2 regions of the Sphingomonas sp. M1A8_2b genome follow, and region 2 is predicted to be linked to the other one. Evidence: predicted binding sites of a transcription regulator. Region 2 holds the regulator's gene; the other holds the start of a gene.
The links. Region 2 encodes LexA, which represses DNA repair genes until DNA is damaged. Its sites were predicted from a motif close to GTTCCNCNCTTGTTCT; they were not measured.
Positions count from the first base shown of each region.

Region 1: a site for LexA is predicted at 5,015-5,030, ahead of ACLBWL_RS14740 (S24 family peptidase). Genes of this name have one in related genera too.

Region 1 is NZ_JBKFAH010000003.1:506,541-513,961, reverse strand. It holds gene ACLBWL_RS14755 (translocation/assembly module TamB domain-containing protein) at 1-1,725, opposite strand, end outside; gene ACLBWL_RS14750 (autotransporter assembly complex protein TamA) at 1,785-3,791, opposite strand; gene ACLBWL_RS14745 (hypothetical protein) at 3,884-4,117, shown strand; gene ACLBWL_RS14740 (S24 family peptidase) at 4,336-4,968, opposite strand; gene ACLBWL_RS14735 (hypothetical protein) at 5,083-5,259, shown strand; gene ACLBWL_RS14730 (hypothetical protein) at 5,256-5,582, shown strand; gene ACLBWL_RS14725 (acyl-CoA dehydrogenase) at 5,650-6,834, shown strand; gene ACLBWL_RS14720 (CaiB/BaiF CoA transferase family protein) at 6,967-7,421, shown strand, end outside.
Region 2 is NZ_JBKFAH010000002.1:386,571-393,991, reverse strand. It holds gene ACLBWL_RS10225 (hypothetical protein) at 1-228, opposite strand, end outside; gene ACLBWL_RS10220 (molybdopterin molybdotransferase MoeA) at 608-1,792, shown strand; gene lexA (transcriptional repressor LexA) at 1,861-2,535, shown strand; gene ACLBWL_RS10210 (ComEC/Rec2 family competence protein) at 2,883-5,072, opposite strand; gene gltX (glutamate--tRNA ligase) at 5,163-6,593, shown strand; gene ACLBWL_RS10200 (citrate synthase) at 6,619-7,421, shown strand, end outside.

The DNA of each region.
Region 1 (7,421 bases), on a different contig from region 2:
GAAGACGAGGTCGAGCGTCGGCTTTTCGATCTGGCCGTCGAGCACGAGCTGTACCGGGCCATAGGTCTGCTGGCGCCCGCTTCCCTCGAAATGAAAGGTTCCGTCACGACGACGATAGCCGTTGCCGGTCAGCCGGATCTGCGGGGCGGTCAGCATCAGGTTGGTGAAGTGGAGGATGCCGTCGGTGGTACGTTCGAGGTTGGTGGTGATGCGCGGCAGCCCGCCTGCGAGGCTGCGAAAGAAGGCATTGTCGAGCCGCACCATCTGCGCGCTGCCCTGGCCGATCACGCGCGTGCCGTGGCGGTTGGGGCCGGGGACGACGCGCAAGGTGGACTTCACGTCGACGATGCCAAGGCCGGGGATCAGATAGCGACCGAGCCCGCCGTTGATGCCCACCTCGAACTGGCCGTTGCGCAGATCGACCGCGAGATTGATGCTGCCGGTGAGCTTGTCGGAGCGGAGCTTGAGCGCGTCGCCGGTGAGCAGCGTCGGCGTCACGCGGAGCAGGCCGTCGACCGACAGGTTGCGCAGGATCCCGCCCGCGACGGTGCCGACGCCGGTGACGCGTGCGGCGGTGAAGCGAATCGGCACGGTTACCGGTGCGGCGGACAGGCGGCCCTTGCCGGCGGCGTGCGCATTCTCGAACCCGGTCTGGTCGAACGCGAACCGGCTGGCATCGAGGCGGTAGTCGAACGCCGCGGTCGCGAACGGGCCGTCCAGGATCGCGCGCAATTCGACCATGTTGCCGGTCATGTTGTCGAACAACGCCGGCGGCCGCAGCAGTCGTGCCTTGATCCGGACGTCACGATACGCGTTCGCACCGAGATCGACGATCCCGGTCGTGTCGATCGCCAGCGCGGGCGTGCGCAGCGAGAGCTGCCCGTCCAGCCGGCGGTTGGCGAACTCCGCACTGCCGTTGACGAGGATGCGCGGCGCCGTCAGCCGCTGCAGCCGCCCCTTGAGCAGTGACGATGGCGAGAGCGTGCCCGACAGCGTGTAGCGCCCGGCCAGCTGCGCGAGCGCGAGATCGACGACGCGCGTCGTGCCGACGATGCCGTTGGCGCGGCCGTTCCACTTCGCCCAGCTGCCGTCGCCGGTAACCGCGAGCGCGACCGGGCCCTTCGCCTTCACCATCCGCGCGAGCACACCGCCCGCGGCCCCCTTCGCGGCAACGTCGAGGTCGAAGCGATCGCGTGCGGGCTCGGCGTCGATCCGTAGCTTCAGATCGTCGCTGCCGGCGACGCGTGCCTTGAGGTCGACGAGTGCTCGGCCCGACCGGATGTCGGCGCGGCCTTCGAGCGTCCCGATCCGCTGCGTTCCCAGGACGCGCTTGGCGAGCGTCAGCCGACCGACCGACAGCTTGCCGATATGAATATCGAAATCAGGCAGGGCCGGTCCGCGTGTCTTCGACGGCCGGGTGCGCGGGGTGTGAGTCAGGATCGCGCGATCGACAATCAGCCGCTGAATCTCCAGCCGGTTCGAAAACCAGTCGAACGGCGACCAGTCGAGTTCGACGTTGGGCGCCTGGAAGACCAACCCTTCCAGATCGTACACGCGCAGGTCGATCAGCCGCGTATCGCCGTATAGCGATCCCTCGATCCGCCCGACCGTGAAGCGCAGCCCGTTGGCGGTCCTGATCGCGGCGATCCGGTCCGCGACGAAGCGGTGGCCGATGCCGGTGTCGACGATCAGCAACGCCGTGCCAAGGATCACGAGCAGCGCCATGATGGCGCTGACGATCCACCGCCACCACGCGATCCGGCGCCTTGGAAGAGCGTCCTCGCTCAAAACGCCTGCCCCAGCGAGACGTAGACGGCGACGCGGCTGTCGCCGGGCTGTGGGTTGATCGGCGTGCCGACGTCGAGGCGGATCGGGCCGAAGTTCGAATAATAGCGGACGCCGATCCCGGTGCCGTACTGCAGCCCGGTGAACTTGGGCAGCGGCGAGGTGTATATGTTGCCCGCGTCGAGGAACGGCACGATGCCGAAATTGCCGAATGCCTTGACCCGCGCCTCGACCGAGAATTCGGTCAGGCTGCGGCCGCCGATCGGGTCGTTGTTGGGATCGCGCGGCCCGATCGACTGATAGCCGTAACCGCGCACCGACGCGCCTCCGCCGGCGTAGAAGCGCCGCGACGGGGCCACCTCGTCACGCGGCGCGCCGACGATCGTACCGAGCCGGGTACGCGCGGCGAGCACGACGCTGCCGCCGATCGGCTGGTACACGCTGCCGTCGAACTGCGTGCGCGCATAGCCGAACACGGAATTCTGCAACGACACTTCGGGACTGAGCCGCGCGCCGAGCCGGAACCCCTTGGTCGGGTTCAGCAGATCGTCCGAACCGTCATAGTTGAGCGTCGTCGGCAGCGCGCCGATGAAGAACGTCCGTCGCCGCGGTGCGCCGGTCGAGACGATCACGTCGCGCTCGTCCGACGCCAGCAGTTCGGCACCGACCGACCAGGTCCAGGTTTTCTGGAAGAAGATGTTGGTCTGCCGCTCGAGGCTGCCCGCGAGCGTGAAGGTCTTCGCGTCGTACGCGTCGCGGTTGGTGTGGACGCCCGACGCCTGGAACGTCAGCACCCGGTCGCGGCCCTCGAAATTGTTGCGTCGGAAGACGATCGAGCCGAGCTGTTCCTGCGTGCCGAGCACACCGCGTACCGTCAGCGCGCCCTCGGGTGGGAACAGGTTGCGGTGAGTCCAGCTGAGTTCCGCGCGCGCGCCTTCGCCCGTGCCGTAGCCGAGCTCGCCCGCAACGGTGCGCGGCGGTGCCGGGTCGAGCTTCACCGCGACGTCGACGGTATCGGGCGTCGCCCCCTGCACCGGCTTGAGGTCGACCGCGGAGACGAGGCTGGTCTGGATCAACGCGCGGCGCAGATCGTCGAGCTCGGCTGCGTCATAGGGATCGCCGGGCGAGAAGCGCGCGATGTCGGCGACATGATCCGCGCCGAACACGCGGTTGCCAGGCAGCGCGACGATGTTGCCGAACTTGCGCGCGCCGCCGGGCTGCACCGACAGATCGAGCGTCGCGGTGCGGGTGGCGTGGTCGACGACGATCGCCGGATCGCCGACCTTGGCGAACGGGAAGCCTTCGCGGCCGATCTGCGTCGTCAGCTTGGCCTGCCCCGCGACGATCGCATCCGAATTGACGGGGTCATCGGGCTTCACGCCGAATGCGGTCGTCAGCCCCGGCGCCTTGCCGCCGGCCGCAGCGATGCCGTCGATCGTCACGCCCTTGAACTTGTAGAGCGTGCCGGGGGTCGCCGACAGCACGACCATCGGCTTTGCGCCGGGCTCGATGCGGGTGACGACGTTGGCATCGTAATAGCCTTCCGCGCGGAGCAGGCTGTTGAGCAGGTCGGCATCCTCGCGCGCGCGGCGATCGAGTTGCGCGGCGTTGGCGGGCTGCCCGTCGTTCGCGTCGAGCGTCGAGAGCTGAGCGAACCGTTGCCGCAACAGCGTCGTGTCGATCGCGTCGATTCCGTCGATCCGCCACGTGTAGCGCGTCTCCGCATTGGCGTCGGTGACCGCGATCGTGGTCGCGGGATCGTCGGGTGTCGCCGCGAGATCGGGCCAGCCGACACCGATATCCGGGAGCGCGGCGAGCGGCGAATTGGGGTCGAGCGACATCGGCGTATCGGGCGCGGGGTTGGACGATGCGGGCGCCTTTGCTTGCCCAGTGGCCGAGGGTGCGGGCGCAGATCCGGGCGCGGGTGCGCTTTGGGCCGTGGCACCCGAGATCGTCAGAACGAAAAAGGCGGCGGCCGGCCCGGCTCGCCCGACGCGGGACAGCATCACCGGCTCCTAGCCGGGCTTGTCGTTGCGGAACAGTATCTAACGCCGCATTTGCGCCACGTTTCGTCCGGGCGTCGCGGCAACCAGCTAGGGTGGCATCGCGCCGCGTCGCGTGGCAGGACAGCACGATGGCCGATCCCACCTCCCGCGATACCGTCCCCCCGCACAAAGACCCGAGCGCCGCGGGTGGGTTCCTCGTCGCGCTGGGCATGCTGGGCGGCGCGGGGGTCGGCTTTGCGATCGGTCAGGCGACGCCGGGGTTCCTGATCGGGACCGGGGTCGGGGTCGTGGCGGCGGTGTTGGTGTGGCTGCGGGACCGGCGATAGGGTTCCGCAAGCATCGAGCAGTCATTCTTGCGGAGGCGGGAACCCATATGGGCAAACCTCGCAATCTATTCGATAACCTTTGAGCATATGGGTCCCCGCCTCCGCGGGGATGACGACGAGGTATGGGGTCTGGTGTAGGCGCATCCAGCGCGACCGGCTTGGGTCGGAGTTGATGGGGTCAGGCGAACGCGCCAACGACTGGATTACTTGGCACTTCCCTATCGCGGCTCGCGCATCTGCCAGACGACGCGGCCGATCACTGCGATCGGTCCGTCCGGGATCGGCCCTGCCCCCGGATTGTCGCTCGTCGCCACCAGCGTCCCGCCGGCCAGCGTTACGCGCTTCACCATCACCGCGTCGTCGATCCGGATCACGTAGACGCCGCCCCGCGCGCGCGGCGTCCGGTTCGCGGTGTCGATCACGATGTGATCGCCGTCGAACAGCCCCGGCTCCATCGACGTACCGCGGACGCGGATGATCGCCGCCTGCCCCTCCTTCAGCCCCAGCCGGCGCGCGAGGCCGGGATCAAGCGTGTCGGTGCCAAGCGCGATCTCGCCGTCGACCAGCGCGCCGGGCCCCGCCGAGGCCACGACGTCTAGCTTCGGAACGCGGAACCCCGCCGCGCGCTCCGGCGGCGCGCCGAGCACGGCTTCGCTTACCCCGAGATACTCGGACAGCAACCGCCGGTCGCGCTCCCCCAAAAGCCTGGGCGATCCGCGACGGACATATTGCTGGAGATAGGCCGGGTTGCGCCCGAGCATCGCTGACAGCGCCGCCAGACTGTCGCCACGCGCCGCCGCCAGCGTCGCCAGCGCGGCCCTCGGATCGGGATCGGATGCGATTTTCGCCATCGCCCGACCGTAGCGTAGGAAATTTCCTAGACAAGTAGGATTTGCCGGAACAGATCAGGAACACAGACCACGGACTTGGGTCGGGACCCGGGCCGGAACGCGAAAGGAGCGACCATGTCCGTTCTCATGAAGATCGATCGATATCTGCGGCAGACCGGCATGCCGACGAGCAAGTTCGGGCGGCTGGCGGTCGGCGATCCGCGGCTGGTCCACGACCTGCGCCGCGGCCGCCAGCCGCGCGAACCGATGGTGGCGCGGATCGAGTCGTTCATCGCGGCGGACGGGTCGTGAAGATGGACGCGCTGCGCGGCCCCGATGCCGGCACGCTGCTGATCCGCGCGCTGCGGGGCCAGGCTAGGCCGGCGAGCGTGACGATGCACGTCGAGTCGATCGCGTGCACGCCCTGGGCCAGCGCGACGTTCGTCGGCACGCAGCACCGCCTGACGATCGCCACCGACCCCGTACCCGGTCTTCGAGAGTGGATCGACGGCCTGCCCGACGCGACGTTCGCGATACGCGGGTATCTCGTCGCGGATCTCGTGGTCGACAGCATCGAGACGATCGGCGGCCGCGAGCATGTGACGATCGCGGTGCTGACGCTGATCGACGCGTAAACCGTTCGAGAGGGCTGGACTTTCGCTGGCCGAACCACGAAGTCGGCGGTCAACGAAGGAGATGACGATGGCCGGGATGGGCAAGTTCGACTGGGCGGATCCGTTTTTGCTCGATGACCAGTTGAGCGAAGACGAACGCATGATCCGCGACAGCGCGAAGGCCTATGCCGACGACAAGCTCGCGCCGCGGATCATCGACGCGTTCCAGCACGAGCATACCGATCCCGCGATTTTCCGCGAGATGGGCGCGCTGGGGTTGCTCGGGCCGACCATCCCCGAGGAATATGGCGGCGTCGGCGCATCCTATGTCGCCTACGGGCTGGTCGCGCGCGAGGTGGAGCGGATCGACTCAGGCTATCGCTCGATGATGTCGGTGCAGTCGAGCCTCGTGATGTACCCGATCAATGCGTTCGGGTCCGAGGAGCAGAAGCGGAAATACCTGCCCAAGCTCGCGACCGGCGAATGGATCGGCTGTTTCGGGCTGACCGAACCGGATGCGGGGTCGGATCCTGGCGGGATGACGACGCGGGCGAAAAAGACGGCCAACGGCTATGTGATCTCGGGCGCGAAGACGTGGATTTCGAACTCGCCGATCGCCGACGTGTTCGTGATCTGGGCGAAGTCCGACGAGCATGGCGGCGGCATCCGCGGCTTCATCCTCGAGCGCGGGATGAAGGGGCTGGAGACGCCGAAGATCGAGGGCAAGCTGTCGCTCCGCGCGTCGATCACGGGCATGGTGATGATGGACGAGGTCGAGGTCGGTGACGACGCGCTGCTCCCCGACGTGCAGGGGCTGAAGGGGCCGTTCGGCTGCCTCAATCGCGCGCGGTACGGGATTTCCTGGGGAGCGCTGGGCGCGGCGGAATTCTGTTTCCACGCGGCGCGGCAATATGGGCTGGACCGGAACCAGTTCGGGACGCCTTTGGCGGGGCGGCAGCTTTTCCAGAAGAAGCTGGCGGATATGGAGACCGAGATCGCGCTCGGGTTGCAGGCGTCGCTGCGCGTCGGGCGGTTGATGGACGAGGGGCGGTTCGCGCCGGAGATGGTCTCGATCGTGAAGCGGAACAACGTCGGCAAGGCGCTCGATATCGCGCGGATGTCTCGCGACATGCACGGCGGTAACGGCATTTCGGGGGAGTATCAGGTGATGCGCCACCTGATGAATCTGGAGACGGTCAACACGTACGAGGGCGCACATGACGTACATGCGTTGATTCTCGGGCGCGCGATCACGGGTATCGCTGCGTTTTGAGTTCAACCCCCACGTCCTACCACCCCGGCGAAGGCCGGGGCCCAATTGGGGAAAGCGTATTGGCTGACGCTGCGCGTTGTGCCTCCGACCTTTCCAATTGGGCCCCGGCCTTCGCCGGGGTGGTGTTCTAACGTGGAAAGCAAACCCTCCCCCCTCGCCGGCTTGAAGGTGGTCGAACTCGCGCGGATTCTTGCAGGGCCGTGGGCCGGGCAGGTTCTCGCCGATCTCGGTGCCGACGTGGTCAAGATCGAGAGCCCGGCTGGCGACGATACGCGCACCTGGGGCCCGCCGTTCATCGACAACCCCGACGGCACGCGTGACGCCGCGTATTTTCATGCTGCCAACCGAGGAAAGCGATCGGTCGTTGCCGACTTTACCACGCCGGAAGGACAAGCCGTCGTCCGCGACCTGATCGCCGACGCGGACGTCGTGATCGAGAACTTCAAGGTCGGCGGGCTGGCCAAATACGGGCTCGACTACGCCGCGCTCGCCGCGATCAATCCGCGTCTCGTCTATTGCTCGATCACCGGGTTCGGGCAGGACGGGCCCTACGCTCCTCGCGCGGGCTACGACTTCATCGTCCAGGG
Region 2 (7,421 bases):
GTCGATCCCGTCGCACTGGGCGATACCACCGTCGGCATCGCGGGGCAGCGCGCGATCCAGTCGGTGTCGATCCCGCGCGACCAAGCTTGTCCTGAAGTCGTCCAGCCGCTGAAGCCGGCCGGCGGGGGTGGTCCGAGCGTCATCCAAGCCGGCACAGGCATGGGATCTTTTGGCTGGCGGAAGCGGCTGTTGCCCCGCGCTCAGCAGCAAAGCCATCACGAACAGCATCGGCACCTCCTTCGCAGTCCCGGCATCGTATCACGCACCGACGTGTCCCGAAACGCCCCGCAAGGGAAGAAGCGGCCTGTGCCGATAAGCAAGGACAGGGATTTCAGCAGACGGTGTCGAGCCCTCTCAATGCCACAGTCGGTGACCGTGAATACTCCCGACGTCGCCCGATATCACGCGCCAAACTGCGACCGATAGCCGCACCCCGAACATCGATCTGTCCTACGCGCGCAACCCATGGCAAAGCGGCAGCCATGCCCACCAACCCCCAACTCCCGCCGCTCCGCCCATGCCCAAAGCCGCGCGCGCAACACCGCTCCCAGCGTCTGCACTTTCTGCACTTCACTCGCCAAACCCACGCAAATCCGGGGTTTCCCGCATGACCGATCTTCTCCCCGTCGCCGACGCACAGACCCGCCTGTTCGCCATGGCCCCGCGCGTCGGCCACGAAACCGTGCCGCTTCGCGACGCCGCCGGCCGCTGGGCCGCAGCCGATATCCTCGCCCGCCGCACGCAGCCGGCCGCCGACCTTTCCGCGATGGACGGCTACGCGATCCGCTTCGCCGACCTCCCCGGCCCGTGGACAGTCATCGGCGAGAGCGCCGCGGGCCGTCCCTTCGCCGGCACGGTCGGCCCAGCCGAAGCCACCCGCATCTTCACCGGCGCGGCAATGCCCGAGGGTGCCGACACGGTCATGGTCCAGGAAGAAGCCGAGCGCGACGGAGACACGCTGATCCTCGCCGGCGAAGGACCGCCGACCTTCGGCCGCAACACCCGCCGCAAGGGCCTCGACTTCACCACCGGCAGCCGGCTGATCGCGGTCGGCGATCGCCTCACCCCGGCGCGGATCGCCGTCGCCGCGACCGGTGGCCACGGCAGCCTGACCGTCAACCGCCGCGTCCGCGTCGCGGTGGCCGCGACCGGAGACGAACTCGTCCCCCCCGGCTCGACCGCCGACGGCGTCGCGCTGCCTGAATCGAACGGCGTCATGCTCGCCGCGATGCTCGCCGACCTGCCCGTCGACGTCATCGATCTCGGCATCCTTCCCGACCGGCTCGACGTACTGCGCGACGCCTTCGCCAGCGTCGCGGCCGACCTCCTCGTCACCACCGGCGGCGCCTCGGTCGGCGACCACGACCTCGTCCGGCCGGCGATCGAGGCGGCCGGCGGCGGAATCGATTTCTGGCGGATCGCACTGCGCCCCGGCAAGCCGATGATGGCCGGCCGGATCGGCGAGATGATGGTGCTCGGCCTGCCCGGCAACCCGGTCTCCGCGTTCGTCACCGCGACGCTATTCGTGAAGCCGGTCGTCGCGCACATGGCCGGTGCGCGCGACCCGCTACCGCAGGTCACGCACGCTCTGCTCGGCGAAGACCTGCCCGCCAACAACGCCCGTACCGACTATCTGCGCGCCGAACTCCGCGACGGCCGCGCCTATGCGTCGACGATCCAGGACAGTTCGATGCTGCTCACGCTGGCGCGCTCGACCTGCCTGATCGTCCGCGCGGGCAACGCGCCCGTGGCAAAGGCGGGCGAATCGGCGGAAATCCTTATCATTGGGTGATCTGGCCGCTTGACGGCGTTAATTATGTTCCATAGAAGTTCCTCGTCTGTTCCGGACGGAGAACCGCCATGCTCACGCGCAAGCAGCACGAACTCGTCTGCTTCATCAACGATCGACTCAACGATACCGGCGTCTCGCCGTCGTTCGAGGAGATGAAGGACGCGCTCGACCTCAAGTCGAAGTCGGGCGTCCACCGTCTGATCAGCGCGCTCGAGGAGCGCAATTTCATCCGCCGCCTGCCGAACCGCGCGCGCGCACTCGAGGTGCTGCGGATGCCCGAACGTCCGGAAAAGAAGGCGCCCTCGAAGGCATCGAACGTGAAGTCGGCACCCGTGCCCGCCGCGCCGCAGCCAGCGAACGACGTCATCGAGATCCCGCTGCACGGCCGCATCGCCGCCGGCGTCCCGATCGAAGCATTCGAAGGCAGCACGATGCTAGCCGTCCCCGCTGCTTTGCTCGGTTCCGGCGAACACTATGCGCTCGAAGTCTCCGGTGACTCGATGGTCGAAGCCGGCATCCTCGATGGCGACTACGCGCTGATCCGCCGCACCGAAACCGCCCGCGACGGCGAGATCGTCGTGGCGCTGATCGAGGACAGCGAAGCCACGCTCAAATACTTCCGCCGCGAAGGTGCGATGGTCCGCCTCGACCCGGCAAACCGCGCCTACGACCCGCAACGCTACGCCCCCGCCCAAGTCCGCGTGCAGGGCAAACTCTCCGGCATCTTCCGCCGCTACGACTGAGCCGCCGCCTGCTCTGCGCCGTCGAAAGAATTGGTTCGCGCGGAGACGCGGAGGTGTTTCGATTGGGGAGAACTTGCGGTTTAAAACGACTGCGGAGAGACGACCGGACAGTATTCAACCTGGTCCGGTTCGTCGGCTAAGAAACTGCTCCGCGTGAAATTTATCGGCCGGACAGCGCGCGCGTTGGATGGTGATTTGGATCACGCGAAGGCGCAAAGGCGCGAAGATGTCGCATTTGGGGGAGCGTCTATCCGTCCTAGTACCGACCTCAGCTGATCGTTCATGAAAGGCGTACGGGTCTCCCGAATTACACCTTCTTCGCGCCATTGCGCCTTCGCACTACCATTCTACCTCTGCGAAACCCGGTTGGCTCGAAGGCCCGATGCCGCGTCGTCGAACCGGACATGTCGTGGCGCGAACGAATGCACGGCGCGGTTGAGCAGAGGCGGATCGCGCCACGGATGGCGATCGCCTGCAGTCAGTATCGTGACGACCGTCCCGGTCCCCAGGGTCAGCGCGATTCCACCCGTCCGATGCAGAACGCGTCGATCGAGCTTCAGCCACCGCGGTACGCAGCGCTTCGGCAGACCGCGTTCGCTGACGACGACGTCGGCGCTGCGACAGGCTTCAACGAACTCGGCAATCGGGACCATATAGGCGCTGCGGGTCGCGAGGATCCGCCACATCCGTCCGCGCGCGGCAATATCGGTGACGCAAAGATCACGACTACACCGTGCATCGGGCTGGTCGGCCAGCAGCAGCGGCTCGCCGTCGACCCCGCCATTCTCGGCAAGCGTATCCCGCGTATAATCCCCCGCCCGGTCCCGCAGCATCGAGAGACCCGCGGCGGTCCGGACCGCGACATGCCGGCCATCGCCCGTCACCAAAATATCCGGCGGCGGTGTGGTCAGCGCCCACGCTGCCCCGATCATCAGCGGCACCACGCCCATCCGCCGCAACCTGGTCCGCCACAACGCGATCCAGATCCCCCCGATCGCCATCAGCGCGAATGCCGCGGTCGGCATCGCCGGCAGCGACCGCACCGATCCGGGCGCGCCCGCCACGGTGTGCGCAAGCCAGAGCAGCGCTTCGAGCGATCGCTGGACCAGCCACCAGAGGGGTGCACCGAGGCCCCCCACGTCCAGCAGCAACGCCAGAGCCTCCAGCGGCATGACGACGAACGTCGTCAGCGGGATCGCGATGATATTGGCAAACGCGCCGTACACGCCGGCTCTGTGGAAATGATAGACCGCGATCGGCATGAGCGCGAACTCGACGAGCAGTCCGGTAAGCAGCAGCGACGCCACGCCCCGTGCGAGACGGCGTGCTCGCCCCTCCTCGTGCGGTCCGAAGAACGCGCGGATCACCGGATGTTCGTGCAGCGCCATGATGGCGGTGATCGCCGCGAATGATAGCTGGAAGCTCGGCCCTGCTGCGGATTCGGGCAGGACCAGCATGACGCACGCCGCCCCCGCCGCCACGAGCCGCAAGGTCATCGCCTCGCGCCCCATCGCCAGCGCGGCCAGCACGAGCAAAGCGGCGACGCACGACCGGATCGTCGGCACCTGGCTGCCGGTCAGCAGCGTGTAGCCGATCGCCGCCGCTGCCCCCGCCAGTGCTGCGATCAACGGCAGGCGCGCGTGCAAAGCCAGCCACGGGCTGAGCGCCAGCAGACGCAACACGATCAGCATCGTCGCCGCCACCGCCGCAGTGATGTGCAATCCGCTCACCGACAGCAGATGCGCGAGCCCCGCCCGGCGCATCGCCTCCGAATCCTCCTCGCTGATCGCACCGACGTCGCCCGTCGCGAGCGCCGCAGCGATACCGCCCGCGCTGCCGTCCAGTCGCGAGACGATGTGGTGCGAAAGCGCGACGCGGATGCCGGCGCCCGATTCGCTCGGCGTCGTCACGACTACCGGTGCGAAGCCGCGTCCCGTCGCCCCGATCCCGCCGAACCATGCGACGCGCGCAAAGTCGTAGGCGCCCGGCACCGCGGGGAGCGGCGGCGGCATCAGCCGTGCCCGCAACTGGATGACCGCCCCCGTCCCCAGCAGCTTCGGCGCATCCGCTTCCGCCAGATTGACTCGGACGCGGAACGGCAAGGCGACCGGCTGCCCGTCGGTTCCCCCCCCCTTCTCAACCGGCAATACCGTCAGCCGAACCAGCTTCCGCGCCACCAGCGGCTCGATCGCCTCGACCCTCGCCGAGAAACTTGCGATCGTCGGACCGCCCAGAACCGGCCGCACCACCCATTCCGACCGCACCCAGATCAACCCCAGCCCCAATGCGATGGTCAGCAACCCGATCGCCAGCGCGCGTGCCGCACGCCCGCCCTGCCCCACGGCGAGGCACGCCAGCCCACTCGCCACCAACAGTAGCATCGTCATGCACCACGCCGCCGGGTCCGGCAGCGCGAACCAAAGCGCGATTCCGCCGCCCAGCATTACCGGCAGCCACAGCACCAGCTGGTCTCGCTCCGCCTCCAGCCAGCGTTCCACGGCAAGCCCGACGACGGCCCCCGATCGCGGCACGCCCATTTGTCGCCGCCAAGGACGCATGCTAGGGGCGGCGACGGCTGTCATGGCCATCGTTTCTCCATTGTTTCATCAGTCTGGGAGCACCCGCGGTTGGGCGCAATATCTGATACGGGCACCGCCAATGCGGCCGCACCCGTGGTTACCCGTTTCGCTCCGTCGCCGACGGGGTTCCTGCATCTCGGCGGCGCGCGCACCGCGCTGTTCAACTGGCTGTTCGCAAAGGCGAACGGGGGTAAATTCCTGCTGCGGATCGAGGATACCGACCGAGTCCGTTCGACCCAGCCGGCGATCGACGCGATCATCGACGGGATGCGCTGGCTCGGGCTCGACTGGGACGGCGACGTCGTCATGCAGTTCGCCGGCGCCGAGCGCCACGCGCAGGTCGCACACGAAATGGTCGCGAGCGGCCACGCCTATCGCTGCTACATGACCAACGACGAGATCGCGGCGATGCGGGCCGAGGCCCAGGCCGTGAAGAAGCCGCTCCGCATCCGCAGCCCCTGGCGCGATCGCCCCGAAAGCGAAGCGCCGAACCTTCCTCACGTCGTCCGCCTGCGCGCACCGCAGGAAGGCGCCGTCACGATCGAGGACCGCGTGCAAGGAGCGGTGACGGTCAAGAACGAAGAGATCGACGACCTCGTCCTGCTCCGCTCCGACGGCACGCCAACCTACATGCTGGCCGTCGTCGTCGACGATCACGACATGGGCGTCACGCACGTCATTCGCGGCGACGATCACCTCAACAACGCGTTCCGCCAGTTGCCGATCTACCGCGCGATGGGCTGGCTCGAGCCGATCTACGCACACATCCCGCTGATCCACGGCCCAGACGGCGCCAAGCTGTCGAAGCGTCACGGCGCGGTTGGCATCGAAGCGTATCGCGACGAGATGGGGATTCTGCCCGAGGCGTTCGACAATTACCTGCTCCGGCTCGGCTGGGGCCACGGCGACGACGAGATCATCAGCCGCGAACAGGCGGTCGAGTGGTTCGACCTGTCGGGCGTCGGCAAGTCGCCGTCGCGCTTCGACCTGAAGAAGCTCGAGAACCTCAACGGCCACTACCTCCGAGAAGCCGACGACGCTCGGCTGGCGCAACTTGCCGCCGATCGTCTCGGCCACAACTTGCCAACCGGCGGACTCGATCTTCTGACTCGCGCGATGCCCGTCCTGAAGCCGCGTGCCGCAAACCTGAACGAGCTGGCCGAAGGGTCGAATTTCCTGTTCAGCCAGCGCCCGCTTGCGATGGATGACGCTGCGGCGAGCCTTTTGCAGGGTGAAGCGAGTGCGATTTTGGGCAATGTCCATGCCGAACTTGACGCGCTCGCCACGTGGGATACGGAGGCGCTCGAAGGCGCGTTACGGCGCGTGGCCGAAGCGCGGGGCGTCAAGCTCGGCCAGGTCGCACAGCCGCTTCGCGCCGCGCTGACGGGACGCAAGACGTCGCCGGGGATCTTCGACGTGCTCGATCTGCTCGGGCGCGACGAGAGTCTCGGACGGATCGCCGACCGCATGGCTAGCTGATAAGATTTCGAGGAAGGATACAAGCATGAGCGAGACCGCAACCCTCAAGGTCGACGGCAAGGATTTCGAGTATCCGGTGATGTCCGGTACGGTCGGACCCGATGTCATCGATATCCGCAAGCTGTACGCGCAGACGGACAATTTCACCTATGATCCAGGCTTCACCTCGACGGCGTCGTGCCAGTCGAAGCTGACCTATATCGATGGTGACGCGGGCACGCTGCTGCACCGCGGCTACACGATCGGCGAACTGGCCGAGCAGTCGAACTTCATGGAAGTCGCGTACCTCCTGCTCAACGGCGAACTGCCGAGCGAAGACGAGCTGGCGAACTTTTCCAACACGATCACGCGTCACACGATGGTGCACGAGCAGCTCGCGCAATTCTTCCGTGGCTTCCGCCGCGACGCGCATCCGATGGCGATCCTGTGCGGTGTCGTCGGCGCGCTGTCGGCCTTCTATCACGATTCGACCGATATCCACGATCCGGCGCAGCGCGTCATCGCGTCGCACCGCCTGATCGCCAAGATGCCGACGATCGCTGCGATGGCGTACAAGTACAGCGTCGGCCAGCCGTTCGTCTATCCGGACAACACGCTGAGCTACACCGGCAATTTCCTGAAGATGACGTTCGGCGTGCCCGCCGAGAAGTATGTCGTGAACCCGATCGTCGAAAAGGCGATGGACCGCATCTTCATCCTCCACGCCGATCACGAGCAGAACGCGTCGACCTCGACCGTCCGTCTCGCCGGCTCGTCGGGCGCCAACCCGTTCGCGTGCATCGCCGCCGGCATCGCTTGCCTGTGGGGCCCCGCGCATGGCGGCGCGAA